Regions from separate parts of the Neobacillus sp. NPDC058068 genome, predicted to be linked through region 1. Evidence: riboswitches for the same ligand, from Rfam matches in the RefSeq annotation. Region 1 holds a riboswitch; each other region holds the start of a gene.

Region 1 (10,475 bases):
ATTTATTCACTTTTTAAAGTTGCTTAACTTATTTTGGATTATCCCAAGAAAAAAATAAAATGTCAACCTATTTTTTAAATATTTCTAAACGACTTATTCTTCTGATAGCTTCTGTTAACCGTTCCTCTGATGATAATAAACCAACACGGACATAGCCCTCGCCAAAATCTCCAAAGCCAATCCCCGGTCCTACCATGATATGTGCTTGATCAAGAAGAATGGTTGAAAATTCCTCAGATGAATACCCATCCGGAACCTTAAGCCAGGCAAAAAATGAGCCTTTTGGGGCGGTGACATTCCAACCAAGCGAATGAAGACCAGTAATTAAAACGTTGCGCCTCCGTTCGTACAGTTCATTTAGTTCGTTCACACAATCCTGGGGACCCGTCAATGCAACCGCAGCGGCCTCTTGTACCGCTCCAAATAAACTGACGTAAAGATGGTCCTGCAAAAGTTCAATCGCGGAAATGACACTCTCATTCCCCACTGCAAATCCAACTCTCCAGCCCGCCATATTATAGGTTTTCGATAGCGTGTAGATTTCAATTCCCACTTCTTTCGCACCGTCTGCTTGTAAAAAGCTAATTGGTTTAACGCCGTCAAATCCAATCGCACCATAAGCAAAATCATGGACTACGCAAATATCATTTTCACGGGCCAGATTGATAGTTTCTGCAAAGAACTCCTCACTCGCGGTTGCACCGGTAGGATTATTCGGGTAATTGAGAAACATTAATTTTGCTTTTGATAAAGCAGTTGAATCTAGTTCTTGATAATCCGGTAAGAAACCATTTTCTTCTCGTAACGGCATGGTAACCATTTCCGCCTTTGCAAGCGCAACACCCGACCAATAATCAGGATAACCTGGGTCGGGAACGAGGATGGTATCGCCTGGGTTTAATAAACACTGAGGAATCTCAACCAGCCCCGCTTTACCGCCAAATAATATTGCCACCTCTTTGTCGGCATCAATGGTCACACCATATTCTCTTAGATAAAAATCTGCTGCCGCTTGTTTTAAGTAACTAAATCCTTGAAAAGGCGAATATTTATGGTTGAGCGGATTGGCTGCTGCTTCCTGAAGCTTTGCGACAATATGCGGCGGTGTCGGCTGATCTGGATTGCCTTGTCCTAAGTTAATCACATCATGGCCCGCGGCTATATATTCGCCAACTTTTTTAACAAGACCGGCAAAAAATTGTTTTGGTAGACTATTCAAAAGTTCCGATGGCGGAAACTGCTTCATCGTTCTCACCTGCTTTTTTATTTTCAAATTATTGTTGAATTTCTAGTGACAAATGTTATAACTTTTATATTAGCTTGTAAAGGGAAAATTTCAAAAGCAGTGAAGATTCATGAAATTAAAGATTTCTTAACGTTACCTTTTGGACGGATTGGTTTGTGGATTGAATAAAAAATATTGACACCCATTACTTAATCTTGTTATAGTTTTTATCAGATTGAAAAAACTGAAAACTTTATTTACTCTTATCATGAGCTGGCTGAGGGATTGGCCCTTTGAAGCCCAGCAACCGACCGGAAAACCATTATGAAATGGGGCGCCTATTCGCGCCGGGGAAGGATCCCCTAACAGGCACGGTGCTAATTCCAACAGAAGGATTGTCTTTCTGAGAGATAAGAGGTGCGAAGAATCACCGTCTTCTAGCCTCTTTCAGATGAGAAAGAGGCTTTTTTAGTGCCGAAATACGCACGGATAAGCCTCCACTAATTAGGAGGAATTTTAGAAATGAGTCTATTAAAGCAAACAACTTATCAGCCATTAACCGAAACTACCGCCACAGAGTTGGCATTAGCATTAAACCTTTTTTCTGATAACCCTGAACTTTCCTGTAAGGAGATTGGTGATGGGAATCTTAATTTAGTTTTTCATATTGTCGACGAAAAGAACGGAAAAGGTGTAATCATCAAACAAGCTCTTCCATATGCCAAAGTCGTGGGTGAAAGCTGGCCATTGACACTTAAAAGGGCAAAGATTGAAGCAGATGCCCTGATAATTTTTGGTTCTATTGCACCAAAGTATGTTCCAGAGGTTTACTATACTAATGATGTGCTGGCAGTGACCGTCATGGAAGACCTCTCCCATCTTTTAATTGCGAGAAAGGGATTCATAAAAGGCGAAACTTACCCGCTTCTATCCCAACATCTGGGTGAATATCTGGCGAAAACACTATTTTTCACATCGGATTATGGATTAGGTCCGTCTTTAAAAAAAGAAAAGGTTCAACAGTTTATCAATCCAGAGCTTTGCAAAATCACCGAGGATTTAATTTTCAACGATCCCTTCTTTGATGCAGAGACCAACGAATTCGAGGCCGGCTTACGTACTACAGTCGAAGCCCTTTGGAAAGATGAAGAACTGAAATTTCATGTGAACGTATTGAAAAAAAGCTTCCTAACAGAAGCAGAAGTTCTTCTTCATGGAGATTTGCATACTGGAAGTGTTTTTGCCAATGATTCGGAAACAAAAGTTATTGACCCTGAATTCGCGTTTTATGGTCCCGCTGGATTTGATATTGGCCAGGTATTTGCGAATCTCCTTTTCCAAGTCATAGTGAACGAGCATAACCAAGTTCTCTTTATCAATCATCTTGAAACAGTGTGGAATGTATTTGAAGAACAATACAAGCACCTTTGGAATACTGAAAATAAGGAAAATTTAGCGCAAACCTCCACATTCTTAAACTACAATTTAGCTAAGTTTTTCGATGATGCTCTTGGTTTTACTGGCTGTGAGTTAATCAGAAGAACAATTGGGCTTGCACATGTTGCCGATTTAGACAGCATTGAAGAGGAGCAAACTAGATTAGCTGCCAAACGTAAAACGTTGGAACTTGGGGGAATCCTAATCAAACAGAGGAAAGAAATCAAAAATCTTGGAGCTTTCATAAATTTGGTTAAAGAAGTACTTAAAAAGTAAAAAGCAATCCGAGCTTGTTCGGACTGCTCTTTACTTAGGTATCATTCACATTGATATCGTCAAGAGGGAGGGTGATCCGAAAAATCGTCCCTTTCCCTTCTTCACTTTCAACGTTAATGGTTCCTTTATGCTCTGCAATGATGCGAAAGCTAACCATTAAGCCAAGACCGGTACCTTGGTCTTTAGTCGTATAAAATGGTTCACCCAGCTTATTGATAATTTCTTTCGGTATTCCCATCCCTTCATCCTCAATCGAAATACTCATTCGATTGGCCATTTTCTTAATGGTAATGGTAATATTCCCGCCTTCTTGCATAACCTCGATAGCATTTTTGATTAAATTGATAAAGACTTTTTTCAACTGATTTGGTTCACAAAATATAGGCGGAAGCTGTTCATCATAATTTGTAACAAATTGAACATTGTGAAGGACTGCTTGTGCAGTCAACAAGTCGACTGTTTCCTTCATGATTTGATTTATTTCCTTTTCTTCATACCTAGTTGCCTGCGGTTTAGCAAGCATCAAAAATTCGTTGATAATTGAATCAATTCGCTGAAGCTCCGAAGTAATAACCTGATAATACATCGAATGCTCTTTCATAATACTGCCCTCAAGTAATTGAATGAAACCTTTTAAAGCGGTCATCGGATTACGTATTTCATGGGCAATTCCTGCCGCTAGTTCGCCAATCACATTTAAGGTATCTGATTTTCGCAGATGCTCCTGCATCTCGATTGTTTCCGAAATATCCTTAAAAACAGTAAAATTCAACCCCTCAACGATTTCCGCTTTTGAGGAATATTCAAAATACGTCTTTTTACTGTCCACTTTTTCAACAATGATTATAGAGGTACTCTGCCCATCAATGAGAGCCTGTTCAAAATGTTTTATTATTTCCTGTGTATTGCTTTCATGATGGGTATATAAATCGTATAATCGCAGTCCGATTAATTCTTCCTTTGGGAGGCTAAGCATTTTTTCACCAGCCAAATTAATATCAACGATACGATGCTGATTGTCCCATAAGATAAGTCCATCGATGGAATCTTCAAAAATCCGTCTGTATCTTTGTTCGCTCTTCTGCAAATCAGTTTCCATCTTCTGCTTTTCACTAATTTCTAGAGGTAAAGCGTTTTCCTGTTTGATCTGCTTCTCCACCTATAGCCACCCCGCGAACACAAATAATCTTGCAATAGTATTAGACATATATTCTACATCGAACGAGCAAAACCCTTTTCGTATGGTAAGCAAATTTTTAATGACCATAACCGTAAAAATGCAAAAACGCAAAGCACTTTGTGTGCTTTACGTTTTTGCATTATCTATAACATAGGGTTTTCATGCTTCGCTTTTAAACGCTGCCATCTTTTTTCTACTTCTTCTTCAAACTCTTCTAAAATAGGTTTGTTTTCATCTTTTAATAGATGTTTTGTTTTACCCATATATTTTAACCAATCAGAAAGTGAAATCCGTTTGTTCTTTTCTTCTGGATTGTAGGTAATCGTTGTTTCCCCTTGCTCCACTTCATAAAGCGGGAAGAAACAGGAATTTACCGCAGCTTCGACAATCGTTGTACCGAACCGGTCGTCCGATTTCCAGTTTAAAGGACAAGCGATTAAGAGTTTCCCGTACACAGGTCCTACATTTTGCGCATACCACTGTGCTTTTGCACCCTTTTTCACCAAGTCTTGCGGGAAGGCTTCCGAACCAGTAAAGACATACGGTATATTGGTTGCAGCCATGATTTGTGCTGTATCCTTATGGTGGAAGGCTTTACCGCGCTGTGTTTTTCCAACACCGGAGGTACTGGTCATATGCCCAAGTGGCGTCGAATAGGACATTTGTGAACCTGTATTCATATAACCTTCGTTATCATATTCAAGCATAATTAATTTATGTCCGCGAAGAGCCGTACCAATTGCCGAACCCATTCCGATATCCATTCCGCCGTCACCAGTAATCATTACAAATGTAGCATCGTCAGCTACCTCGATTTCACCACGGCGCTTCAGTTCCATAAAGGCTTCAAGCGTGCCGGATAATGTGGCAGCACCGTTTTGGAACAAATTATGAATCATTGTTTGCTTATGTGAAGTGTTTGGATAGCCAGTCGTTGTAACATAAGCACAGCCAGTTTGGAATAAGGTAACAACATCGCCTTCGATGCCTTTAAAGAATAATTCCAGACCAGCGAATATTCCGCATCCAGGACATGCGCCGTGACCTGAGGCAATTCGTTTCGGTTTCCCTGTAAGCGCACGGAGTGGCGGTATTTTCACCTTTAATTTATTCGTTTCTTCATCCATTTTCACATCAATTAAGCCAGTTTTGAATGCATCCCCATGTTGTGGTAAAATGACCGGCTTCAGAATTTTCTCCGGATCACCCGGAACATGGCCATAGTAATCAAACGGCTTTTCAGCTCTTCCTTTATCCATAGCGTCAATGACCATATCAAAGAAAGCTTGCGCATCAGTTGCATAAAAATCCTTACCGCCGAGACCAAAGACACGGCTTAAGACAATGGTTTGATTTTCTTTATCATCTTGAAGAGCCGACTTCACTTCATGGGTTAAGTTAGGACCATTTGCACCGTATGAATCAGCACGTTCCCCCACCAACAATGCTTTCACATTTTTTAGGGCCTCGCGGATTTCCTTTGCCGGAAATGGACGGATGATATTCGGACTGATTACGCCTGCTTTAATCCCTTTTGCACGAAGCTGGTCAACAACATCTTTAGCCGATTCGGCGGCAGAGTTTAATAAGAATAAAGCCACATCAGCATCTTCCATTTTATATAAATCAAGAACAGGATATTCTCGGCCGGAAAGCTTGGCGTATTCGGCAGCAACTTCTCTAAATACCTCACCGGCATTGTAGATTGCTTCTGACTGTTGGAAATGATTGTTGATGAAATCATCGCCGCTCATATGGGCACCAATCGTTACTGGTTTTTGCGGATCTCTGATAAAATTGTAATCAGTTGGGCACTCGCCAACAAATTGCTGTACCACTCTTCGGTCTTTAAAGTATTCCACCCGCCTTTTTTGGTGAGAGGTAAAGAAGCCATCGTAGGCCACAATAACTGGCAGTCTTACTTTAGAATGCTCGGCAATTTTCAATGCCATGATGTTCAGATCGTAAACGGCTTGCGGCGTCTTAGCTGTTAAAATAACCCATCCTGTATTCAAGGCATAATAAAGGTCGGAGTGATCTCCCCTAATATCAAGCGGTCCGCTGACAGAACGAGTTACAAGGTTCATGACCATTGGAAAACGAGTTCCCGATTGTACTGGCATCTGTTCTATCATATATAAGAACCCATTTGCACTTGTGGCATTAATCACCCGTGCCCCTGTCGCGGCGGCACCATAACAAATGCCTGCTGAACCATGTTCGCCGTCTGCCGGTATCAATTTAATATCGTGTTCCCCACGGGTTTTCATTTGATCTAAAAATTGGGCTACTTCTGTAGATGGAGTAATTGGGAAATAGCCCATAATATGATAATTGATTTGCGCAGCTGCCATTGCAGCCATTTCATTTCCTGACTCAAAGGTAGAAACTTGTTCAGCGATCCCTTGAGTTGTTAATTTATCTTCTAACATTGCCATTAGTAACTGCCTCCTGACACATAAGGAAAGTTTTGCTTCACGCGATTTTCGTCTGCATAACCGATCAGTTCACGAAGATTGCCAAGTGCATCGGCAGGACATGCTTCTATACATTTGAGGCAGCCTTTGCAAAATTGGTAATCAATTCCTTTAAGAAACATTTGTTTGCGTCCGCGCTTATCTTCTCTCTCTTCCCAAACAAAACAAAAATCCGGACAAACATTATCGCATGCTGCACAATGAATACATTTATCTTGTTGAAACTCTGGCAGGAATCCTTGGCGTGAACCACCTAAATCTTTAAAAATACTATTTGCCTGGGAAACAATAACCCCGCCAATTTCTTGCGTCATATAGCCAAGCTGTGGAAGTGCCCTAGTGAATTTTTTCCCTTCAGCACCTTCTGGCACGTCATATGTTTTAAATTGAACCTCATTATAACCGCGGTTAAAGGTCCGAATATTCGGTTCAACCAAGTGTGGATATTTCTTTGTAAAGGTCTTTCGAATCACATCTCTCATTGATTCCGGATCTAAGAAATCACAGATACGATATAAAGCGCCAAGCATGGCGGTATTTACTTTTGTTTTTTCTTCTACAGCAATGGTTAAGGCATCGACAATCGCAAGAGTGCCATATTCTAACTGTAAATCATGTCTAACATCATCAAAATCTCTTGCTGTATTTACCAAGACAATCCCATCAGCATTTAGGCCGCTGACAACATTAACTGTCTTATATAGTGCTTCATGGAAAACACCAACAATATGCGGCTGTTCAATTGGGCTATGATCCCTAATTTCCACATCTGGGTCACAAAAGCGGATGAAGCTTTTTACAGGAGATCCTTTTTTCTCGGATCCATAGGATGAAAAGTTAGACCCCTTTAAACCAAGACTGAAAACACCTGCTTCAGCCAACATTTTTCCAGCTAGGTTTGCTCCCAGTCCTCCGATTGATTCTAAGCGGATTTCAAAGAATCCCAATTCATTTTTTTTCGGTAAAATAGACATAGTGTCCCTCCCACTTTTTCGTTCAAGAGTTCATGCGAAAACAAAAAAAATTAACTTCCCCATAGCAATTGTAGGACTATAAATCTGTTTACGCTGTGACAAATGTTAAACAATACAAAAAAAATTCTATAACACATTATTTCCAGGCAGAAAAAACCCCAATTTAGATGGATTTTTAGCATTTATTCAATTATATAACAGCATTTAAGTTGTGGTATAACAGAATAAAAAGACCCGCCACAAGCGAAGCGCAGTGGCAGGTCTTTGTTTTTTTATTGAATTAAAGATCGTTTATGACAATATAGGCAGCTTTAACGGGACCGTGGACACCGACAACAAGATTTAATTCAATGTCAGCTGAATTACTTGGTCCGGTGATAAAATTGATGCAGGAGGCAACATGTCCTGTTTTCTGATGAATTTCCCGCATTTTCTGTGCTGCCTGGGTAATCCGAGGAACCAGGGTGCTTTTCGGGACAAGTGCAATAAAGGCTGCCGGTAAAAAACTAACCGTCCTTCCCTTGTGTTGATCGCTGAATAACACCACCGTACCCGATTCAGCAAGTGTTATTTCACTGATTGTTATGGCCACATTCGCCTTTTCAGCCTTAGCGATGTTTTCTGCTCCCTTGTTCGAATCCCATTCAAATAGGTCAATCCTTTGATCTGGCCAGTCTTGTTTGAACAGGGAATCAAGTCCCCATTGGGAGAACCGCTCATCCTTCCAGGTAACCACCGGTCCGCCGCCAAAGTTAGCAACTACTTCATTAATTGCAGCGCTTAAGTATTCCCTGTCTGTTACCGTTATGCTCGTATGAATGACTTTGCATTGCTCGATCAAAACTGCTAACAAATCATCTTGTGTTGCCCCCTTCAATACCTCTAATTGAGGCTGAAATTTCCAGCTTGGTCTTTCAACCGTTGTCGAATTTCGGGGACGGTCAAGGCGGTTAGCTAGTTGATTTAGAAACTTATCGCGATTTTGTATGGTTCCTGTCATCATTTTTGGTCTCCTTTTTCGCGGTTTTTAAACCAATCTCTAAATCTCTCTTTATTTGGTGCCGGAAACTCGCGAATATCCGTCCAGGCTTTTAATGGTCCCGGCCCCTTAGAAATTTTATCTCCCACCGTAAAGGGATTCATTGCCGCTGGTGCAATTTTAGAACCAATCTTATATAAGGTTGGAGAAGCTGCTCCTAATCCAAATGCCTTCATAGCTAATTTTTCAGAAATAGGTGCTTTCCCTTCTTTTTCAACAATGATTTCACGATGTTTATGCAGGAGATTGTGTAACGGGATTTTTACCGGACATACTTCAGTACAAGCTCCGCAGAGAGTGGAAGCATATGGAAGTTCTTTATACTCATCATACCCGCCAAGTAATGGAGAGAGAACAGCTCCAATTGGGCCGGAATAAATCGATCCATAGGAATGCCCGCCAACATGGCGGTAAACTGGGCAGACATTGATACATGCTGCACAGCGGATACACTGAAGGACTGATTGGAATTCTCCTCCTAGGATGTTCGAGCGGCCATTATCTATAATAACTAGATGAAATTCCTCGGGGCCGTCAACATCTAGTTCTTCTCTCGGACCTGTTAGAACCGTAATATAGCTTGTTAATTTTTGCCCAACGGCACTTCTTGTCAGCAGGCTTACCAGTACTTCCATTTCTTCAAATGTAGGTACTAGACGCTCCATTCCCATGACGGTAATTTGTGTTTTTGGCAGAGCCGTTACTAAGTCTGCGTTCCCTTCATTTGTTACCAAACAGAAGGATCCTGTTTCAGCAACAGCAAAATTGCAGCCAGTAATGCCGATGTCCGCCGACAGGTATTCCTTACGGAGCGTCTCACGTGCATGCCAGGCCAATTCTTCAGGCTTGGATGTCTTTTCATAGCCAAGCTTTTCAGCAAAGACGTCACGTATTTGCTCTTTATTTTTATGTAACGCAGGCACAACGATATGTGATGGCGGGTCATGATCATCAATTTGAAGAATATATTCGCCAAGGTCTGTTTCAATGACTTCACAGCCTTCCTGTTCTAAGACAGCATTTAGGCTGATTTCCTCCGTAACCATTGATTTTGATTTTACAATTTTCTTAGCATTTTTCTTTTGAACAATACCTCTGATATACTCGTTTGCCTCTTCCTTGGTTTGGGCGAAAAAGACATGCCCGCCCCGTTTTGCGACATTATCACTTAATTGTTCCAAATAGTAATCCAAGTTTTCTAGGACATGCTGGCGGATTTCTTCACCATTTGAACGCCAATCCTCCCAGTTGCCAAGCTCTTCTGTGGCAACACGTCTTTTTGTGCTCATACCATCCTGCGCCCCAGCCACAGCGCCGCGCATAAAGGAATCATGAATTCCTTTGTCAACACGTTCTTTAAAATGATCCGCACCAATCTTCATAGCCATAGGTCTCTCCGCCACCCTTAACTTAATAAAATATCTTTCCTGAAATAAAATTCCGTTAAAGCAAGAAATTGATTACAAGCTATTTAAAACTTCGGCAATATGCAAGACTTTAACCGGCTTACCCTTTCTCTCTATCCGTCCGCCGATATTCATTAGGCAGGCTGCATCTGCACCAATAAGGAATTCTGCTCCTGTTTCTTCCACGTGGCGAACTTTTTCGTCGACCATTTGCTCTGAAATTTGGGCCATCTTCACAGAAAAGGTCCCTCCAAAACCACAGCATTGTTCCTTTCCAGGTAATTCGGTGAGCGTAAGACCTTTTACATTATTCAACAGAATCATTGGGGCCTCTTTAACCCCTAGTAATCTTGTCATGTGGCAGGATGTATGATAGGTGACACTGCCTTCAAATCTTGCACCCACATCCTCCACTTTTAAAACATCCACAATAAATTGTGTAAGTTCAAACGTTTTCGCCG
Region 2 (10,475 bases), on a different contig from region 1:
TGCCAGTGAAGGCGTGTCAAGTTATACTGCTCCAAATTTTTGTTGACCTTAGCTGAAATTGATTTATCTGCTTCTTTTAACCAATAACCAATAGGCTTTTCTCCTTTACTCATAGATATACCCCCAAAATGCACCATATTTAACAACCCTTTTCATTCTACTTTCTTGGTGTAAATTTTAATGGTATTTACCCCTTTTAACATCAGTCTTGAGGTTGATTGTTCATTGGGTTTAGGATTGATTAATTGTATTCCTTCTTCAACTGCCATGTTACTTGAATAAGGAAAAAGGCGATCCTTTAATTTTGAAGAATCGCCCCCGTTCAATAAGGATAATGAAATAGAATTCTCAAAACAGCCCATAGAAGTAACCCTGCAATAATAACTAGAACTCGAATTACCCAATTCTTCACTCCATAAATCCTCCTGATAATTGATAAGATATTTTTAATATCCTCCCACCCTTGTAACAATTATTTGTCTACCTGATATTACTCCTTTAAGGGCTTTGGAAAAGACCTTTTTTATATCTTCTCATCGTCAACCAACCTGCCCCATTAGTTCAACAATGTACAGTTTTCTTTATTACATATAATCTTCGTACTGCGAAGAAAATACACTAAATTTCTCTTGATTACAAATGTCTAAAAAAGTTCTATTAATGTACGTCCATTAGTATAATAAAATTATCTTAACGCAAAGGGGTTGTTCCTTATGAGTCTACGCATCTCCAACATTGAAATTGCACCAGATGCAATGAAGATTATGTTAGATATGGAGAAGTACACTAAAAAATCTTCAATTAATCAAACTACTAGAGAGTTGATCAAAATTAGGGCTTCTCAAATTAACGGTTGTGCCAACTGCATCAATATGCATACATCCGATGCTCGTAAGTTGGGGGAAACTGAACAAAGAATTTATTGTTTAAATGCCTGGGAAGAATGCGATTTTTATTCACCTGAAGAAAAAGTTGCTTTAGAACTTACTGAGCATATTACCTTGATACCAACAAAACGAGTTCCTGATGACTTACACAACCGTGTCCGAGAACATTATGATGAGAAACAATATGTTGATCTAGTTCTTATTATTAATCAAATAAACAGTTGGAATAGGATCTCTATTGCTGTGGGTCAAACACCAACAAAGATTTAATTTTCTTAACTTAACGAACATCCTATGGTGTTCTTTTTTTATTTATTTTGTTGTAAAATTTTTACCAAAATGAGTTTTCTAACTTTTGTATTATTCATTCTAAAAATAGTGAAAATTAATATCAGAGCAAGGCAAAATACATTTTAGTAAACACCCTCCCTGAAAATGCCTTGCTACATAATTTTATAAAATAGCTAATATTCAAGATTAATAACTCCAATGGCATAGTATGGGTCAACAGCGACACTTATATTCAACTAATCTGCCCTTTAGTTGAAGAAGAAAAGGGCTTTACTCTTTTTTAAGCTAAAGAACGCCGTTAGTTTAATAAAAAAAAGCCGCCAATTATAACAGCCTAATCCTAAAGGAAAAAACGCCTTATGTTTAATAACTTTCAATTTGTTCAAAAAGAACAGCTGCTTATGAAGACAACTGTTCTTTTACGTAGGATCATGGCAAAGCCCCCGTTCTTTAAGTGAAAACCTTCACAATATTGAACAAATAAAAATCTCCGTTTTCTCATAGGGAATTTTTTGCTTTTATCCTGTAAATGAATACTTCTCCACCCTTACAATATTGTCCCTTAAACATGGACAAGCGTACTGTCCACATGATATTTCATTGAGTAAATTATAAAGAACCTATTAAAAATCTTTAAGGAGTTGAAATAATATTGTCTAATCCAAACATTCCGAATATAACGCCTACCATTTCGCTTAGCATTGCCCAAACTGTTCCATTACTTTTAAGCTCAATTGCCCTTGAGGAGTTAGCTCTCGCTCACCTATTAAACTCAGAAGCAGAGAAACTTCAATTAGTTCTTGGCACATTAACCCCTACAAGGACCACATTTTCTCCTGCCACTGTTTCGTTGTCCAACCTTCTTGCTGTTGATGCAAGTGTTCAAAGAACCCTTCGTGACGTCATCAAGAAGGAAATGCTGCTGGAGTTCAAATTTGAAAATGTGCTCGATCTCATTCCATTTGCAGTACCGCCGTTTTCGCCAGTAACATTCACATTTGCTTTTACAGGAGCACTTCAATCTGTTGTTGTTCCGTCAGGTGCTACTTCTGCTAGAATACTTGCTATCGGTGCGGCAGGTGGTGGTGCAACTCCGGCTACACGCGGTAACGGGGCTTCTATAATGGGGGATTTCCTCGTAACTCCAGGTAATACACTATCCGTACTAGTAGGAGGCATGGGAACTATAGGTACTAGTACAGGCGGTGGTGGCGGCGGTTCCTTTGTAGGTACGGGAACTGGCTTTACAGCTTTTTCTCCTGGGACGTTGCTGGTCGCTGCTGGAGGCGGCGGTGGTGCCGGTGCTACTACTGGTGGAGTAAATGCAAATGCAACCTCACCAAACGGTACAAACGGCAATACGGGTGGCGCGGGAGGAATTGCAGGAAATGGAGGTGCTGCCGGTACTCCTCCGGGTGCCAGTGGCGGCGGTGGCGGTGCTGGTGTTAACGCTGCTCCGGCCGGAAATGGCGGATCTGCTAACGGAACCCCAGGTGGCGGCGGAGGAATGTCTATTACTACCGGCACACCTCCTGCAGCAGGCGGCGCTGGAGGCACTCAAGGCGGCAATACCGGCGGGAACGGAGGTTTCGGCGGCGGCGGCGGCGGCGGAGCTACATCTGGCGGCGGCGGCGGCGGCGGTTTTAGCGGCGGCGGCGGCGGCGGCAGCACTGGCGGCGGCGGCGGTGGCGGCGGTTCATTTAACGGCGGCACGAACCAGGTTAATACTGCTAATGTCGGCACAGGTAATGGATCCGTTGTCATTACTTTTTCTTAGAATCTAGTTAATCAGATTTAACGTTTATCAAGGTGTTAATATTTTTAGTGGAGGATATTGGAATCAAAATTAGTATTAAAGAAGAGCGCAATGAAGTGGTAAACCATTTTGAATCCAATTTTGTCATTAATTAATATTTCAGAATAGAACAGAACTAAATCATCATTATCCCCAAGAATCCTTGGGGATTTTGGTTTGTCTCTTAAAGAATGCGGTCCTATTATCTAAAGCCATCTGGCTAACTTGTAACTTTATTTAAACCTAAAGTAGAAAATTTTTAGTACCAGAAAAAGGGCCTTTACTGTATTTTGCAATTTGAAAAGGAAGTCGTTCTCCCCTATCATCTTTAATCCAACCACACTCAATCGTACCTAATGGGATTCTCTAAAAAGTGTATAAATTTATCAATTTATTCACCTTCATATATTCGACCTTTGCTTAAAATTCTATTTAAATTACTCGAATCCCTTCTTCAAAAATCATGCTTCGTTAGCACAATAACAAAAATCGCTGATCGTTGTTTAAGCAGTACACACTTTCCTTTTAAATAAAAAATTTATGCGGTAGTGCGATATTGCAAAGCAGGAACGGTATAAACTTCAAACATAAAAAAAGAGGAGAGTATTTCTCTCCTTGTTACTGAGGTTCATGTCCATTAATAGGCGAACCAGTTGAAGTGTGTTCATTTACCCAATCAAGAGATACCTTCGAAACGGCTGACCAATTAGGGATTTGGTTGCTATGTTGCTCTACCCAACTCATACAATATTGTGGATCTATGCTCTTTTCTAGGCATTGTGCTAAGAAAGACTGAATGTTTTCCTCAGTACAGTTTTCCCATGAATCACACGTTTCAGCCCAAATACGTTCCATTTCCTGTTTAATATCGTTTACCATATTTAATTCCTCCTTGATTAAATCTACAAAATAAGTTTGTCCAAGGAGAAGAAATATATTTACAGAAGAGGTTCGATGTAGACCGAAACAGTTCGATTAGCAGAGTAATGTAGCCTGAACCTTTAGCACAATAAAAAGGTCACTAAAATTGCAGCTAGTTCTTCAACTCTTGCTACCCGGTAGTTTAATAAAGGAAAATGATGTACCATACCCCTTACAATGGTTAATAAAAGGATAAATTCCCTTTCTTTATTTAACCGAGTTATTTGGAAAGAAATTGTTTTCCAGAATTATCAAATCGAAAAAAATGACCGCCTATTAGACGATCATTCTCCTTTTAGATTTAATTCAGAAAAATGTATAAACTAACATTATGGGGTTTTCTTCTTCTTTAATTAAATCAAGAAGACTTTCAATATCCCTTTCATTATCAGGTAATTCCAAGGTAATTTTCGTTACTTCTCAAAATTTAAGCCGTTGCTGTTGTTACGTATTTTTCTTCTAATGTCTTCTTTAATATTAAAGCTACTTCGAGCATTCCGTATTTTCCAGCTTCTGCTTCTGCATCAGAATTATAGTTCGTGTTTGTATTAATATCGTAAGTAAAAATTTCACCTTCAGAATTTTTGATGAACTCGATTCCAGCAACTTGAATTTTATTACCAGCTAGAACATTTTTATATTTTTCTAAAATTTCGTCCTCAAAACCGTCAATGATTTGAAACTTAGGCTTCTCTTCTACTTTTTCTCCTACCGGGCAGAATAAATCGCCAATTTGGCATGCGTCCGCTGGGCAAAGTTCAAATCCTTCCGAAGTATCAACCTTAACGGCATAAACAAAGTTCCCTCCTACAAACTCACAACGGGTTATGTAGCTTTCAGGAGATTGAATGTATTCTTGAATAAGGGTAATTCCATCGACCGGTTCTTCGAAAGTGGGTCCTTCCACATAAGCTTTTAGAGCTTCTATACTATGGAATAATTGAACACCTAAGCCTTTACCGGCACGGTTATGCTTCGTAATAAAGGACTGTCCTTCAAATGCTTCGGCTGCCTTTAAAATGTTTTGTTTTCCAACCGCTGCAATCGTTTTTGGAGTCTTAACACCATACTTGTTTAACTCTAAATATTGTAGAACCTTACTGACCTCTAGCTTTAGAGCACTCGTTCCATTTAACACCGTACGTCCATGTGCTTCAAGCCAAGCCAATACTTGCCCGGAAAATTCAGCTGCAAAACGATGATCACGTGTATGAGAAGATGCACTCATTCGGCTATAGAAGATTCCTTCTGGTGGCTCTTTTGATAAATCTAGCGTTCCTTCGTCCAAATGCCATTCTTCATAAGGAACACCAAGTTCCGCTAACCTTTTTGTTAAATGGACTGTCCACTCACTATTTTCATGTATCACATATACCTTGCTCATCATTATGTCTCCTCTCTAGTTCTTTATTAAACTACGTTTTTGTTCAACTAATGGCATAACCTGCTTTGCAAAGCGTTCCATTTCCTCTAATTGAGGTGAAAATTGCAATAACAATAAGTCTAAGCCAGCTTCTTCATATTGTAAAATTCGATCTGCAATTTGCTCAGGTGTTCCTACTAAGTTCGGTCGTAGGCCACGATTGGATACAGAGTAATCCTGTAATTGGATTTGTTGCTCTAATTGCGATTTAGTAGTGAAATCTTTAAAGCCAGCATATCCGCTAGTGTCTTTCACAGTCGTGATTTTTGCAAGCTCAGCCAGAGCCTCTTCTTCTGTATCACGGCAAATAACATAAGCAGCCATACCAAATGAACTAAATGGCCCACTGCCAGTTTGTTCGCGGCGTGCCCTCATATCGGTGATTTTTCCATCAATCTCTTCAACTGTACCACCGTGCATAACATAAGCATCACATTTTTCTGCTATGGTTTGCTTACCTTTTTCACTTTCACCGCCTGCATAAAGAATCGGGTTTGGTCCTTGAACAGGTTTCGGTGCAAGCTTCGCATCCTTTAATTCGTAAAATTGACCAGAATAATTGAAGGTTTCTTCTGTCCATAAACCTTTTAGTACATCAATAAACTCTTCGGTACGAGCGTAACGCTCATCATGTTCTGTAAAAATTCCTCCATATTGACGTGCTTCTTCTGCCCACCAAGCAGAAACAATGTTTAGAGTAAAACGCCCATTACTGATTTGATCAATATTTGCTGCCATTTTGGCCGCTACAGCAGGATTATGAAAACCAGGGCGAATCGCAGTCATAATTTCAATTTTTTCCGTCACTGCTGCAAGGGCTGCTGCTGTAGACCAAGCTTCAAGAGAGTCATGCTCCGGTCCTTTAATATCATTTAAATATAATTCAGCTATTAAGGTAGTCGAGTATCCCCATTTTTCAGCAGATTGTATTATTTTCTTTGCATAATCAAAGGTAGGCGGCATATTTTCATTCTCCACATTACGTAACCAGCCTCCAAAAATCGGTAACCAAAAACCATATTTCATTTGTATTCTCTCCTCTACTATTCTAAATTTATAGTTTTCCTATTGTTTAAGTTGGATTAATGTATAAATTAAAAACTCCCTTCCTAAGAAGAGAGTTTTATTACCCTCTTCTCATCTTTCAAGCGATGTGCTTGATGGAATTGGCACAGTATTCATAAGAACCTGCTGCCGAGGCTTCAAAGGGCCAGTCCCTCCACCTCTCTGGATAAGAAGAAAAATCTACATTCAATTTTTTAATTAACTAAAGTGATAATAGTTTAAATTTATCAAATTGTCAATCGAATACTTCTAAACTCTAAATAACAACTTATTAACGGTAAAGGAAATTTTATCATCCAATCAGTTTCAGTCTGAAGTTAACTCTACAGGAGGATTATGATACATCCAGGGAAAATTATTACTGAAACATATTAAAAATAAGGCTTCTGATAGTTCAGTAGTCTTTTTTTTCTATCTCATAAACAAGCCCTTTTTTAACTAAACTAACCGTTAGTTCAATAACTTCAACAAAAAAGGCGTTAATCCTTCCTGGAATAACGCATCCTTAAGTCGAGCATTTTTATCAATTTATTTTTTCAATTTAAAAAGGGGTAGTACCAGCGAAGCTGACACCACCCGCAATGTAGATGTAATTAAATGGGGAATTATTTATTGATGACCTCGTTATATCCCTGCTGGGCATCGGTGATTGCAAGCATTGAATAGACCTCCAAGGACTTGCGGCCATGCCCCTGCCCGCTTCCACTCCGTCCAACCAACTCCTCGCCACGTCATGGTTCTGCCCCAATAAGGTCGATGAAATTCACCGGCCTTTTTTTAAACGAACGAAGAACCGCCGGCTCGGTGTCAGTCTTCGATTGCCTGGTAGACCATGGTCCAGAAGTCGTGGATAAGCTGCGTTGAATCCGGAGTAGACGCCCCGACCTGGGTGAGCAGGATTCCGATGAGCTGTTTGTCCGGGTCAGCGTACGTCGCGGTGCCGCTTCCGCCGTCCCAGCCGAACTGGCCGATGGACGCGTAGTCACCACGGTAGGTGCGCACCGCCATCCCGAAGCCCCAGCCGCCGTGCTGCCCTTGGCCGAATGACACATGGACGTTGTCGCGGGCCATGGCGTTTCGGGCGGCTTGTTGCTCGGGTGTGAGGCTGTTGGTGGTCATCAGCTGGACGGCGGGCCGGGATAGGATCCGTTCGGTCCCGTGCATCCCGTGATTCAGCAGCATCCGGAAGTAGGCGTGGTAGTCGTCGACGGTGGAAACCAGTCCGCCGCCACCGCCCTGGAACGCTGGAGGCTGGCTGTGGCGTCCCCCCTTGGCCTCGTCCCACACTATGAACTCTCCGGTCTGCGGGTCAGGGGCGTAGAGGGTTGGCAGTCGGTCGATCTTGTCGGCGGGCACGTGGAAACCGGTGTCCTTCATGCCCAGGGGGTCGAAGATGCGTTCCCGCAGGAACGTCTCAAACGACTGGCCCGTGACCCTGGCGACAAGCACGCCGAGTAGATCGTTGCTAATGTGGTACTGCCAGCGCTCTCCGGGATGGTGCATCAGCGGAAGCGCGCCAAGGCGGCGCATCCACTCATCCGGCTCGGGCACCGGCTCCGGTAGATTGGGCGTGAGCCCCTCCGCGAAGATCGCGTTCATGATTGGAGTGCCCAGCGACGTCATATCCATGCCGAGCCCGAACGTGGAGGTCAGTAGGTCCCGTACGGTGATCGGCCGCCGCGCCGGCACGGTATCGTCCAGCGGGCCGTCGATCCGCTTCAGCACCCGCCGGTCGGCGAGTTCCGGCAGCCACTGCTCTACCAGGTCATCCAGCCGCAGTCTGCACTCGTCGAGCAGGACCATCGCCGCCACGATCGTAACCGGCTTGGACGTCGAGGCCATCCGGAAAATCGAGTCCCGGCGCATCGGCGCACCACCGTCATGGCGCATCGTCCCGATCGCTTCGACGTGCGTCTCATCGTACCGGCTGACCAGGGCGACGAGCCCAGGAATCTTCCCGGATTCGACATGCCGTGCCAGCACGTCGCGCATTCTGCGTAGCCCAGTTTCGGAGAAGCCGCTGTTGCTTTGTACCGTTGTAATCTTTTTCATTTGTTTTTCCCTCTCTATACTTTTTTATCAGCCCTATGGATATGTCCTGCGCTTAGAGCCAATTGGTCATCGGACGTTTATTCTCCGTTTCATCAAATTCAAAGTCACCATTATTCCGTAAGTAATCTTCTTTGACAACCGTTGTCTTGCCCGCCCCATTGGAGCCGAGCAGGGCCAAGGTACTGCACTTATCCATTTAAGCTCCCACCTTCATATTACCTAATTATGTATATTCTGTAAGTGAATACATATTCCTTCTTCGACTATCCGGCCAGTTAGCACAAAAAGAAAAAGAGATGCTGTAAACAGCCCTCATCTTTAACTCTTGAACCTCGTTAATGTAGTTACTCCACAAACGATGCTAACACCTTCCCAACATCTAATTTTCACTCCTTTATTATCAATTGCTATAACTCCTCAATAATTATTTGCTTACCACAATGGTAATTGGTATAATTTACTAGAAAAAGGGGTGTTTTATGAAAACGCTTAGTAAACTATCCATTGTATTTGCTGTAATTGGTTTACTGGTCCTTGGTTCCTCTTATATTTATTCAAACTATATCGAACCTCTAATGCTAACGGGATTTGTTGTATTGTTTATTGGGTTGATGTTAAGCTTTAGTGCAATGTTCAAAAGAGAACAAGGGAAAATGAAGCTTTTAGCTGTTGCAGCATTTTTCTTGTTTGGCTTTATTATTTCTTGGAATGGCCCCTTCCAAATTTTAAGATTATTAACTTGGATTAAAAATTAATTAAATCACCACAGCATGTACTTCCTATATTAATAGATGAAAAAAACCGCCTAACAACGGTTTCATAGTCTTTCATTTATTCTTTATTTCGAAAACAAACGGGAACGCCCTTACTTTTCCATTTTGTTTAAACTCAGCCCAGATTTTGTAGATACCAGGCTTATCGAACGATGTTTCAAAAGTAGGCTTATTTTCATTTGATGGATGAACATGAAGAAACTCCTTACCATATTCGTTAAGAATCACGACGTGTCCCATAGCTCCTAAATATGGAGTCAAATTCGTTTGATCTAAGTCGAAGGATAATGTTACCGGTTCGCCCGCCTTAAATGAACTGACGTTTACGGTTACCGTTTCTCCATCAACCGTTTTGGCAATAATTATTAGGAAGTATTGCTCAGAGTAGGATAGCGTATTATTGGTAGATAAAAATACGATTAGAATTATTGGAGGGAAGATTCAAAAATCCTTTTTTCTAACACAGGTATTTACGAGAAGTTTCGTTTACAAATGATAGGACAATATTAAAAAAAATCCCTTCTGTCTACACAGAAGGGATTTTTTTGGTAAATAGGAACTAAAGTTCATATTTTTGTATATTGCGGGGACAGGATTTGAACCTGCGACCTTCGGGTTATGAGCCCGACGAGCTACCAGACTGCTCCACCCCGCGACGATAAAAAATAAATAGGAAATAGTAAATAAAATATGGAGGAGGAAGAGGGATTCGAACCCCCGCGCGGTATGACCCGCCTGTCGGTTTTCAAGACCGATCCCTTCAGCCAGACTTGGGTATTCCTCCATTATAAAAAACAATCACTAAAATCATTTGGTAGCGGCGAAGGGAGTCGAACCCCCGACCTTTCGGGTATGAACCGAACGCTCTAGCCAGCTGAGCTACACCGCCAAATATGTAATTCAATTATGGTGGAGGATGACGGGATCGAACCGCCGACCCTCTGCTTGTAAGGCAGATGCTCTCCCAGCTGAGCTAATCCTCCATTTATGTATACAGCCTGGCAGCGTCCTACTCTCACAGGGGCGCCTGCCCCAACTACCATCGGCGCTGAGAAGCTTAACTTCCGTGTTCGGTATGGGAACGGGTGTGACCTTCTCGCCATTACTGCCAGACTATATTTACTTGAGGTTTCATTCCCTCAAAACTAGATAATGCAGAAGAAGTTTTTGTAAAAACGAATAATCATTTGGTTAAGTCCTCGAACGATTAGTATCAGTCAGCTCCACACGTCGCCGCGCTTCCACCTCTGACCTATCAACCTGATCAT
Region 3 (10,475 bases), on a different contig from region 1:
TATCATCATTCCTTTCCAAACAGATCATGGTCCAAGGGAAGCGGCTTTTGAATGGATAAAACGGTACTATACTGCTGTAATGCCAGATGCCGAATTATGTTTTGGCCTTTACAGCGGCAATGAAATTAATAAATCAAAAGCTGTAAACCAAGCGGCCAAAAGGGCCACCAAAGATATTTTTGTCATAGCAGATGCGGATATTGTTTTTGACCCTGTCATTATTCTAAAGGCTATTAAACTACTTAATGAAGCAGCATGGGTTGTCCCTTTCACAGAAATATACGATATTCCGATGCAAGCAACAAAAGCTTTGCTTAGAAAACAACCGAGGTGGCCTCTAAGTGTAGAAATAGAAGATTGCATAAAAGCCAACTGGCTCTATGAGGGATTCGCCGGAAAAGTAAATGTTATTCCACGGATGCATTTCGAAGCGGTAGGTGGTTTTGATGAGCGGTTTATTGGCTGGGGAGGGGAAGATGATGCATTTTCACATACAGTCAATACCCTTTGCGGAAAATTCGTTAAAGTTGAAGGTAAAGTATTTCATTTGTGGCATCCGCCTGCCTACTCTGATTCAAAACCCTACAGTGAAACGAATAAAAAACTGCTAAATCAGTATGTATCTGCAAGCGGCAACAAGAATGACATGTTAAAAATAATGAAGGAACGTGAAGAATTTTTTGTTATGAATAACTCAATCCAGCCTGAAAAGGTTAATAGGGTTATGAATTCTTCCCAAAGTAAAATCTGTTTTATGATCCTCGTTCATGAACAGCGGGAGCTGGTAAAAGATTTAATTGATAATGTTAGAAACTATTGTCCTAATAGCACGATGGTTTTGTACAATGGTGGAGATGACCCAGCCCTCTGTGATAATTTAGGGATCCCTGTATGTCCCTCCAGCCGAAAGTTGGAGCGGGGATTCACGACCATTTATTTTCTTGAAACCATGGAATGGCTCGAAGAGACGGGGATGGATTATGAATATTTAATCAATATTGATTCTGATGCCTTGTTTATCAGAAAAGGATATGAAGAATTCATTGAGAAACAAATGAGAGATACCGACTATATGGCGGTAAAACTGCGGATTCCTGAAGAAGATTGGTATATTGGAAATGAATTAAAGAAGGATTTAAATAGATGGAAGAATCTATTTAATGTAAATCCATTCTACGGAATTTTCAATGTTGGTCAAGTTTTCAACAAATCGCTTGTTAAAGCCTTACTTCAACCCGAAAGAAAGGATAAGCTAAAAAGTGCACTGCTAAAAACGGTATCTTTCGGAACAGATGAAATCTTTTTTGTTAACATGGCAAAGGAATTGGGATTCCGTATCAAAAGTTATCCAAACAAAACAGACGAAATGGTGATTCGCTACCGTCCATACCTTACATTAGATGAAATAGTTTATAGCCTTAATGATATTAGTGAAAGTTGGTTGTTCCATCCAATTGACCGTGATATCAAAGATTTGGCTAGAAATTTGATTAAGCATCATGGATCAGAATATGAAACTAAAAGATATCGAAGTAAAAGCTTTCCATGGTATGAAAGTAATCCGGAAGCGTTTATGCCTTCAATACCTATTACTAGTAGTTTTGGAAATAAGGAGCTAATCGTGAGATCTGGTAATTTCCTGTGCCACTACTGGGAAGATTCACGAACAAGAAAATGGTACAAGAGTGAAACCTTTGCTAAAGGTGTAATTGGTACCCCCGTATGGATTGAAACTGATTCAGGAAGGTTTGAGGTTGTATGTAGATTAGCCTCAGGGGGGATTGGGTTATGGTGGAGGGACAATAATCAAAAAGGATATCCATGGTATGGACCCTCACTAATTATTAGTCAGGATGTCGAACCGATTATGATTACCAAACTTGAGGATGGATCAATCTTATTAATTTGTAAATATGGTGATAGATTTGGTTATTGGACAAGTCATTAAAAAAGAAAGTCTTAATTTCAAAAAATTTTTAGATGTGGATTCCGAATTTATTGACACTTCAAATTGTTTCGACTAAAATGAATTCTAATAATAAAATGGTGACGCATAAATATATACTCTTATCCAGAGCGGCGGAGGGACTAGGCCCGATGAAGCCCGGCAACCTTCAAGGTATTCCTTGAAAAGGTGCTAATTCCTGCAGGTTATTTTTAACCTGACAGATAAGAGGAGGAAATGAACCCTCTTCTTATGGAAGAGGGTTTTTTGCTTATCATTAAATCTAAAGGGGTGGATTAACCATGAGTGCAATAAAAGTAGCAATTCTTGGTTTTGGAACTGTTGGTGAAGGGGTTTATCGGACCATACAATCCCATTCGGAAGAGTTAACAGCTGTTTTAGGAAAAAAGGTGGAGGTAGCTGCTGTCCTCATTAAAAACAAGCAAAAGGAAAGGGAAATAAATGAAGATGTACTTGTTACGACGGATTATGAAGAAATCCTAGAGCTGCCCCAGCTTGATATTGTGGTCGAAGCCATTGTCGACAAAGAACCAACGTTTACATTTTTGAAAAAAGCAATCGAGCGCGGCTGTCACATTATTACAGCCAATAAAGAAATGTTTGCCCACCACGGGAAAGAGCTGTTCGCGCTCGCAGAAGAGCATCATGTTTCTATTGGTTTTGAAGCAACGGTGGCTGGGGGAATTCCGGTTATTCAAACGCTAAGGCAGTTATTAAAAATAAATCGTGTCCAGCAAGTCCAAGGAATTCTTAACGGGACATCAAATTTCATTTTGACGGAAATGCGCGTGAAAAAGCAGTCATTTGCTGAAAGCTTACTCTCGGCACAAGTGAATGGCTATGCGGAAGCGGATCCAACTAATGACGTTGAAGGCTATGATGCTTTTTATAAAACGATGATCCTGAGCCGTATCGCTTTTGGGGAAGAACCGATTTGGCTGGATGTCGAGCGGGAGGGGATTACTTCAATAACTAGTAAATTAATTGAAGCCGCTGAAAAATTAGGCCTTCGATTCAAACATATTGCAAGTCTTACTAGGGCAGGGGGTCAAATAAAGTCATCGGTTAAACCTGTTCTGGTTGGAAATGAACACCCATTCTATCATGTGGAGGGAGTAGAGAATGCTGTAAATGTTTTCTCGGATATAGTCGGAAGAATCACCCTCCAGGGGCCAGGTGCCGGTATGTATCCCACTGCAAGTGCGGTAATTGAAGATTTGGTGTATGTCTGTCAAAGTAAGCCTGCCAAAAGTAGTGTGACTCCTCCTCCCACAGCCATTTCGGAACCGGAAAATCCGCAGGGAAAAGAAACTTGGCTTGTATATGGACTTGCCAAGAAACAACTAAACACGTCGATTTTGTGGATTGAACAGGTTTCTGATGGGACGTATATCATCCAGGCGACTAAGAAAGATGTTGAACAGCTGGTCCGTAAACAAAATGTACTAGGCTATTATCCTATATTGGGAGAATATAACGTGGAAAAGAAAGATGAAGTATTAACAGCACTTTAATTCAAATGGGTTGTTGAACGTGAAGGACGAATCTAATCAATATTTAAAGAGGTGCGCAGGGCAAGAAAAGCCATATGCCGCCTCTTTTTTACAAAGATAAGAAAGTATAAATTTTTGACTTTGAGAATTGTCCAGCTCCAGCGCCCTAGCGGCTAATGTCCTTCGCTCTCCGCCCTACGATAAGTCAACATCGAATCGCCTCCGGCTTTTCGTGTTTCCTTTATCTCAGTTGGAGCGCTCCAGGCCATACGCCGCTGACCAGGGCGCTTACGCTTTTCTTATACTTGGTAAGTTCACATTCTATTCAAATTTCTAACATTAATATGTTAATAAACTGTGAAAGTCGTTGTCAATTTACTTCAAGGGGAGTATATTAAGAGTGTAGAGAAGATAGTGAAACAATTCACAAACTTCACTGCAAGATACAGCTAGCTGAACAGCCCCTTCATCGAAAAGGGGAATAGAAATTTTATTTTACATTAACTTGTGAAACATTTCACAAAAATAATAGGAGATGATTGTGATGAGGTGGTACAAAACCCCTGTCGCAGCAGTTGTTTGGACAGTATTGAGAGTATGGCTTGGATTACAATGGATTGAAGCAGGCTACCATAAACTAACAGGTGGATTTGATGCAGGTGGATTCCTCAAATTTGCGCTTGCTAATGCAAAAGGGGATCATCCAGCAGTGCAAGGTTGGTACGCTGACTTCTTACAACAATTCGCGATTCCAAATGTTCATATCTTCAACGTGTTAATTCCTTGGGGAGAATTACTTGTTGGTCTAGGATTAATCGTCGGTTTAGCGACGATTCCAGCTTTAATCGCTGGTGCCTTCATGAACTTAAACTTTATGCTTGCAGGTACTACTAGCACAAACCCGATTCTTTATACAGCAGCAATGATTCTACTTTTCGTGGGAGCTGGAGCTTATCTCTTCGGTCTTGACCGCTATACAGTACCATTTATCAAAGGCTATTTCAGGAAAGGTCATGTGAAGGCAGTCAAAAGCAATCAATAGCAGTAACGAGTTCTAATCGCTTAAAAATTGAAAATCTCTCTTTAGAGCTCGATGAAATAATATTTCCCCCTTTTATAGTTGAGAAGCAGGGCAGACCTGCTTCTCTTTTTTCTCGTCAGGAAAATACCTTATTTATTTTTTCGATTTTTGGCGCGCTGGTTCGCTGCGTTTGAGCGTGCTTGTGCCTCCAGATCTGCATGGTCAGCAAGTTCTTGTGAAAACTCTACGTCAATGCCATCTGACTTCATGTTCTTCGGTACCTGTGGAAGTGATCCTTTATTCTTATCACGAGTCCTGCCTCCGCGTGAACGTCCCATTGCAAAAACCCCTTTCAATTGTAGGCATGTTAGGAGCAACAATGCTCCCTTTACTAGCTTTTACAATTAGAAAGGGGTCCATTAATGGTAAAATATTTAAATTAGCGCATACTGACTAACACGTTAGGCTGTCAAGTTATTATAACTTTGTTTTTCGGTCATGGTAGCCGCCGGCACGGTCCGCCATTTTAAATTCTCTTTGGTAAGATACTTCCTGCATGCTTGTTAGCGGATATTTTCCTCTATCCTTATCTTTTTTCTTCTTTTCTGCCATCTTACTCATTCCTTTCAAAATTGTACTTATTTCCATTTTTACCTTTAAAGAAAGGAATGATACAAATTTCAGGAAAATATTCTTTTTTGATTTTGTAAAGGTTAACTATTTATTAAAAGGAAGTCCCTTTTTCCATCTATAATCGGTATCCCTGACCCAATAAACTAATTTATCATTGGATTTACAAATTAATATAGGTTTTAAATCCTGTAGTTGTGCAATCATAATAGGATCGACATCCTCACTGGTGATACGATAAGGTCCCAGCCAAGGATGTCCAGCTTTTTGATTGTTCCTCGTCCATAATCCCACACCGCCTGCGGCTAACTTACAAGCTACTGCAAAAAAACCTGAGTGGGTTTCAAAAAAAACTGGGACACCCACAGCACCATCGGCAAACGTTTCACTTTTGTACCATTTATTCTTATTATTACCTTGCCAATAATGGGTCAAAGAAGAATTCAATCTGACAATTAGTTCTTCATTCCCAAATTCACTTGTAATGGGTAAAGAAAGGTCATACATGTATGGATTACTTTGGTACCATGGATATTCTTTACTCCGGTATTTTTTACTATATTGTTCGGTTACAAGGTGTTTGATTAGTTTCCTCACCAAATCATGTTTATCACGATATACGGGATGGCACAACCAACTATTTTTTATGTTATTAAAGCTGTGAATCATTTCATCTAATGTAAAGTGGGGGCGGTAGCGAATCATCAATTCGTCAGTATTATTAGGATAGTTTTTGATTCTATAGCCAAGTTCCTTAGCCATGTTTACAAAAATAAACTCATCTGTTCCGAAGGATGATGTTTCTAGCAGTGCTTTCTTTAATATCGCCTTTTTTCTAAGTAAGGATCTGATGAGGGACCTTTTGAAAACCTGCCCGACATTGAAAATACCATAGAAGGGATAAATATTAAACAACTGTTTCCAGCGGCTTTTTTCCTTCATTAGTTCGTTTCCAATGTACCAATCTTCTTCCGGTATTCGTAATTTCACTGCCATGTAATCTGTATTCATCATTTGTGTATGGAGGAAATTTTCAAAGCCTTCCCTGATAAATAATGCATCCGAATCAATATTTACAAGGTAATCATAATCCATTTTCATTTCTTCGAGCCATTCCATAGTCTCGAGAAAATAAATTGTGGTGAATCCGCGTCCCATCTTGTGGCTAGATGGACAAACAGGAACCCCTAAATTATCACACAGGGTTGGATCATCGCCGCCATTATATAAGACCATGGAGCTATTTGGACAAAAATATCTTACGTTATCAATTAATTCTTTAACAAGAGGCCGGTTTTCATGAACAAGGATTGCAAAGCAGATTTTACTTTTAGAGGAAAGCGAATTTTTATTAAATTCCCTGGGGATGATATGATTCATCTTCTCTTGATACCCTTCACGTTCCTTAACTAATTTTACCGTTTCATATTTGTTTCCACTTGCTGAAATATACCGATTCAGGAGCTTATGATTGGCTTCACTATTTGGATTCGTTCCATAGTGAGATGAAGGGTGCCACAAATGAAATATTCTTGCCCTATAATTAACGAAGTGACCGCAAAGGGTATTGACCGCATGTGAAAAGGCATCATCTTCCCCTCCCCAGCCAACAAAACGTTCATCAAAACCGCCAACTGCTTCGAAATTCTTTCTTGGAATGACATTTAGTTTTCCAGCAAACCCGTTATAAATCCAATTTGCTTTAATACAGTTTGCTAATTCCACATCCAGTGGCCACTTTGGCGTTTTTTTAAACAGTTTTCTGGATTCGTATTTTGGAATATCATATATTTCTGTAAAAGGAACGACCCATGCCACTTTTTTTAACAAGTGTATAGAATCAAGAATAATTTGCGGGTCATAAACAATATCCGCATCTGCTATAACAAATATATCTCTTGTTGCCTTTTTGGCAGCTAGGTTAACAGCTTTTGCTTTGTTAATATCATTACCATTGTATAATCCTAAACATAATTCAGCTTCAGGCATTTCAGCAGCATAGTATCTTTTTAACCATTCAAATGCCTCTGCTCTTGGACCATAATCCGTTTGAAAAGGAATGATAATTGAGACATTTTCAAACATGCAAACCCTCCTTTTTTCAAATATTGTCCCTGCTTAATATATTCATTAATTGAACATATTCCGCTAATTTTCCAATATCATAACGATCACCGGATATGACTTTTCCAAAGACTGATTCAGATGCTAACAAACCTTTAATGGCATCCGTCAATTGTATTTCGCCTCCAACACCTTTCTTTACGGTGTCTAAACTTTGAAAAATCTCTGGAGTGAAAATATACCTGCCTACCACGGCAAGATTTGAGGGTGGATTGTTTATAGGTTTTTCCACGATATCTTGAATATTTATAAAATCAGGGCTGTCTTTCCCTTGAATAACCCCATAATCCTTTAAACAATCTTGATGTACCTGTTTTAGGGCGATAACGCTTCCATGAGTTTCCTTGTGAACATCAATTAATTCTTTAAGGGCAGGAATTTTTTGGGGAATGATAATATCATCTGGCAATAGAACTCCAAACGGTTCATTGCCTACAAAATCTTTCCCTAGTCGTATGGCGTCCCCGAGTCCACTTGCATAAGGTTGTCTAATATATAGAATTTCCACCTTTGGAAGTGCTAACTTTTCTACTAGATGTTCTTTATTTTGATTTTTTAAAAATGTATCCAACTCTAATGAATAGTCGAAATAATCAATAATCATATCCTTAGATTTTGATGTTATTATTAGTAATTGTTCAATCCCAGAATTTGCAGCCTCTTCGACAATATAGTGTATGGCTGGCTTTAATCCTAGTGGAAACATTTCTTTGGGGATTGCCTTTGTAATTGGAAGACTTCTAGTTCCGTAGCCTGCTGCAGGAATAATTGCCTTTCTTACCATTAATGAGCTCCTCACTTTCTTATTTCTCTCGAAAAAATTCAAAAAACTGTAACATGTCCAATATTTAGATTACAGAATAGGTCATCTTTTCTTTTGGAGTTAAGGAATTAGGGGAATTGTGAATTTTTACAATCCAAAAAGGGTCACAGCAAAAGTTTTATTTCATCTTATGTTCGATAGAGAGTGGATGAAAGAGGAAAAAGCCCATAATGTAGACAAACAATAAATATAAATAAGATGATGAATGGTTAATCATCAGGATTGTGGTAAAGTAATTTTGAGGTGAAGGAAATGGCTATTATAACAAAAATCACCACGCAGAAGAAAAATACGGAACGGTTTAATGTCTTTATGGATTACGGTAAAGGCGAGGAATTTGCTTTTAGTGTCGACAGCGATGTGTTAATCAAATTCCAATTAAAAAAAGGAATGGAGCTTGACGACTTTTCCTTTTTGGAGATTCAGTATCAAGACGATATTCGCAAGGCATATAACTTAGCGATTAATTATTTGGCAAGGAGAATGAGATCGGAAAAAGAGATAAGGGATTACCTAAGTCAAAAAGAGGCGGATGAGCCAGTTATTGATGAAGTAATCCATAAATTAACCGCCCAGAGATACATCAATGACGAGGAATTTGCTTTAGCATATGTGAGGACGCAGGCAAATACAACCGATAAAGGACCAGATTTAATCAAACTGGAGTTAAAAGAAAAAGGAATTGCTGAGGGGATTCGGATACAAGCCCTTGGAGAATATCCATTAGAGCAACAAATTGCGAAAGCAGTCAAAATGAGCGGAAAGTTTCTTCAAAAGGGAACAAAAGAATCCTTGAAAATTCAAAAGCAAAAGCTTGAGCAACTGCTGCTAAGAAAAGGTTATTCTTTTGAAGTCATTCAGATTGCTCTAGATGAAACCGAAGTGGATAAAGCAGATGATGAAGAAATGGAAGCGATTCGCTTCCAAGGTGAAAAGGCTGATCGGAAATTTTCTCGTTACAGTGGTTTTGAATATCAACAAAAGATGAAACAGACATTATATCGCAAAGGCTTTTCAATGGAGCTAATCGAAAGGTTCTTGGCGGAAAAAGAAAACTCATGACAAGAAGCGTCATGAGTTTTCAATGATAATCGAATCTTGATCCAATTGTTCCATGATGATTTCCGCGATTTCTTTGGCTGAACGGAGGCGTGATTTGTCTTTAATGTGGTCGCTGTCGTCCCAGAATGGGGTGTCCATGCCACCCATATAGACAGCATTCAATTTAATTCCACTGCCTTCATATTCTTTTTGCAGACTTTCGGTAAAGCCCCTAACGGCAAATTTGCTAGCAACATATACGGCTTCATTCACTTTCCCACGTAAACCAGCGGTAGAAATAATATTCATAATTCGTCCCTGGCCATTTTTTTGTAAATGAGGGAGGATGGCCTTTGTCATTAAAATCGTTCCTAATACATTCGTATCTAACATTTCGCTAATTTGCTCGTTCTCTATTCCTTCAAATGGACCAAAATGACCAATTCCCGCGTTATTAACTAATCCGAATATTTCGTTTGTACTGCTAATTTCATACAATTTTTGTTCTACTTCTTCAGCGTTTCGGATATCTAACGGAAGGATGTCTGCTTTTCCTCCAGCCGTTTCAATTTCTTGTTTTGCATGGGCTAATTTTTCAATATTTCTCCCTACCAGCAAAAGGTGAAAGCCTTTTTGCGAAAAAATGAAAGCTAATTCCTTTCCCAAACCTGATCCTGCTCCGGTAATCAATACTGTTTTCATTGTTTATTCTCCTTCTGTGAGGTTTCAGTCTTTATTTATTCTATAAAAATTACTATACTAAAAAAAGAAGACAAAGGGGAGTGATTGAGCTGCAGCAGGAGAAACGCTATAGTGCAATGACAGAATATGAACTTAGACAGGAAATCGCCATGCTTCAAGAAAAGGCTAGAAAAGCGGAGCAAATGGGAATGGTCAATGAGTTTGCGGTTGTTGAAAGAAAAGTACAGATGGCACGAGCGTACATGATAAACCCTGATCAATTTAAACCGGGAGAAGTTTATGAAATCGAAGGAGACCCCGGCCACTATTTTAAAATTGATTATATGAATGGTGTTTTTGCCTGGGGCTATCGGCTTAAAGGTGATGGAAAAGAAGAGGCATTACCGATTTCTTTATTAAAATCGCTTAAATGACAAACCAGAGATATGGCTCTCTGGTTTGTCTTGTTGTACACTTATTTATAAACCTGCGGCGATTCATCATCGCGTTCACCAGAGGCACGCATCCGCTCTTGCGGATGTGTATTGATTGTGCCATCTGCTCTTGTGGAGGCATACTCTGCTTTCGCTCTTGGCTCTCCCTCAAACTTGTTATTATTTTGATTTGGGAAATTCTTTGCTTTATTTCTCATGCTGTACCTCCATTATCGGTAATGAGAAAAACGTGAAAAGCAAA

The links. A riboswitch is a leader RNA that binds a small molecule or an ion and turns the genes downstream of it on or off. The one in region 1 is predicted to bind S-adenosylmethionine.
Region 2: another riboswitch for S-adenosylmethionine. It lies ahead of ACFVSW_RS11885 (LLM class flavin-dependent oxidoreductase); the one in region 1 lies ahead of mtnK (S-methyl-5-thioribose kinase).
Region 3: another riboswitch for S-adenosylmethionine. It lies ahead of ACFVSW_RS15730 (homoserine dehydrogenase); the one in region 1 lies ahead of mtnK (S-methyl-5-thioribose kinase).

The regions. Positions count from the first base shown of each region.
Region 1 covers NZ_JBHVSI010000002.1:166,499-176,973, forward strand. The annotation lists gene ACFVSW_RS03070 (pyridoxal phosphate-dependent aminotransferase) at 68-1,246, opposite strand; SAM riboswitch class I at 1,486-1,642, shown strand; gene mtnK (S-methyl-5-thioribose kinase) at 1,748-2,938, shown strand; gene ACFVSW_RS03080 (ATP-binding protein) at 2,973-4,097, opposite strand; gene ACFVSW_RS03085 (thiamine pyrophosphate-dependent enzyme) at 4,262-6,556, opposite strand; gene ACFVSW_RS03090 (2-oxoacid:acceptor oxidoreductase family protein) at 6,556-7,569, opposite strand; gene ACFVSW_RS03095 (LutC/YkgG family protein) at 7,850-8,569, opposite strand; gene ACFVSW_RS03100 (LutB/LldF family L-lactate oxidation iron-sulfur protein) at 8,569-9,996, opposite strand; gene ACFVSW_RS03105 ((Fe-S)-binding protein) at 10,069-10,475, opposite strand, start outside.
Region 2 covers NZ_JBHVSI010000009.1:217-10,691, reverse strand. The annotation lists gene ACFVSW_RS11915 (MarR family winged helix-turn-helix transcriptional regulator) at 1-113, opposite strand, end outside; gene ACFVSW_RS11910 (hypothetical protein) at 153-404, opposite strand; gene ACFVSW_RS11905 (carboxymuconolactone decarboxylase family protein) at 714-1,157, shown strand; gene ACFVSW_RS11900 (alpha-helical endospore appendage domain-containing protein) at 1,831-2,955, shown strand; gene ACFVSW_RS11895 (hypothetical protein) at 3,592-3,852, opposite strand; gene ACFVSW_RS11890 (ATP-grasp domain-containing protein) at 4,322-5,278, opposite strand; gene ACFVSW_RS11885 (LLM class flavin-dependent oxidoreductase) at 5,294-6,343, opposite strand; SAM riboswitch class I at 6,452-6,555, opposite strand; gene ACFVSW_RS11880 (serine hydrolase domain-containing protein) at 7,190-8,434, opposite strand; gene ACFVSW_RS11875 (hypothetical protein) at 8,487-8,630, opposite strand; gene ACFVSW_RS11870 (hypothetical protein) at 8,914-9,189, shown strand; gene ACFVSW_RS11865 (hypothetical protein) at 9,262-9,447, opposite strand; tRNA gene ACFVSW_RS11860 (tRNA-Met) at 9,789-9,862, opposite strand; tRNA gene ACFVSW_RS11855 (tRNA-Ser) at 9,899-9,991, opposite strand; tRNA gene ACFVSW_RS11850 (tRNA-Met) at 10,020-10,096, opposite strand; tRNA gene ACFVSW_RS11845 (tRNA-Val) at 10,115-10,190, opposite strand; rRNA gene rrf (5S ribosomal RNA) at 10,204-10,320, opposite strand; partial or broken rRNA gene ACFVSW_RS11835 (23S ribosomal RNA) at 10,395-10,475, opposite strand, start outside.
Region 3 covers NZ_JBHVSI010000012.1:181,455-191,929, forward strand. The annotation lists gene ACFVSW_RS15725 (galactosyltransferase-related protein) at 1-1,948, shown strand, start outside; SAM riboswitch class I at 2,065-2,176, shown strand; gene ACFVSW_RS15730 (homoserine dehydrogenase) at 2,248-3,480, shown strand; gene ACFVSW_RS15735 (DoxX family protein) at 4,004-4,501, shown strand; gene ACFVSW_RS15740 (YfhD family protein) at 4,630-4,818, opposite strand; gene ACFVSW_RS15745 (YfhE family protein) at 4,958-5,092, opposite strand; gene ACFVSW_RS15750 (galactosyltransferase-related protein) at 5,198-7,195, opposite strand; gene ACFVSW_RS15755 (UTP--glucose-1-phosphate uridylyltransferase) at 7,212-8,018, opposite strand; gene recX (recombination regulator RecX) at 8,310-9,119, shown strand; gene ACFVSW_RS15765 (SDR family NAD(P)-dependent oxidoreductase) at 9,129-9,800, opposite strand; gene ACFVSW_RS15770 (YfhH family protein) at 9,890-10,213, shown strand; gene ACFVSW_RS15775 (small, acid-soluble spore protein K) at 10,255-10,431, opposite strand.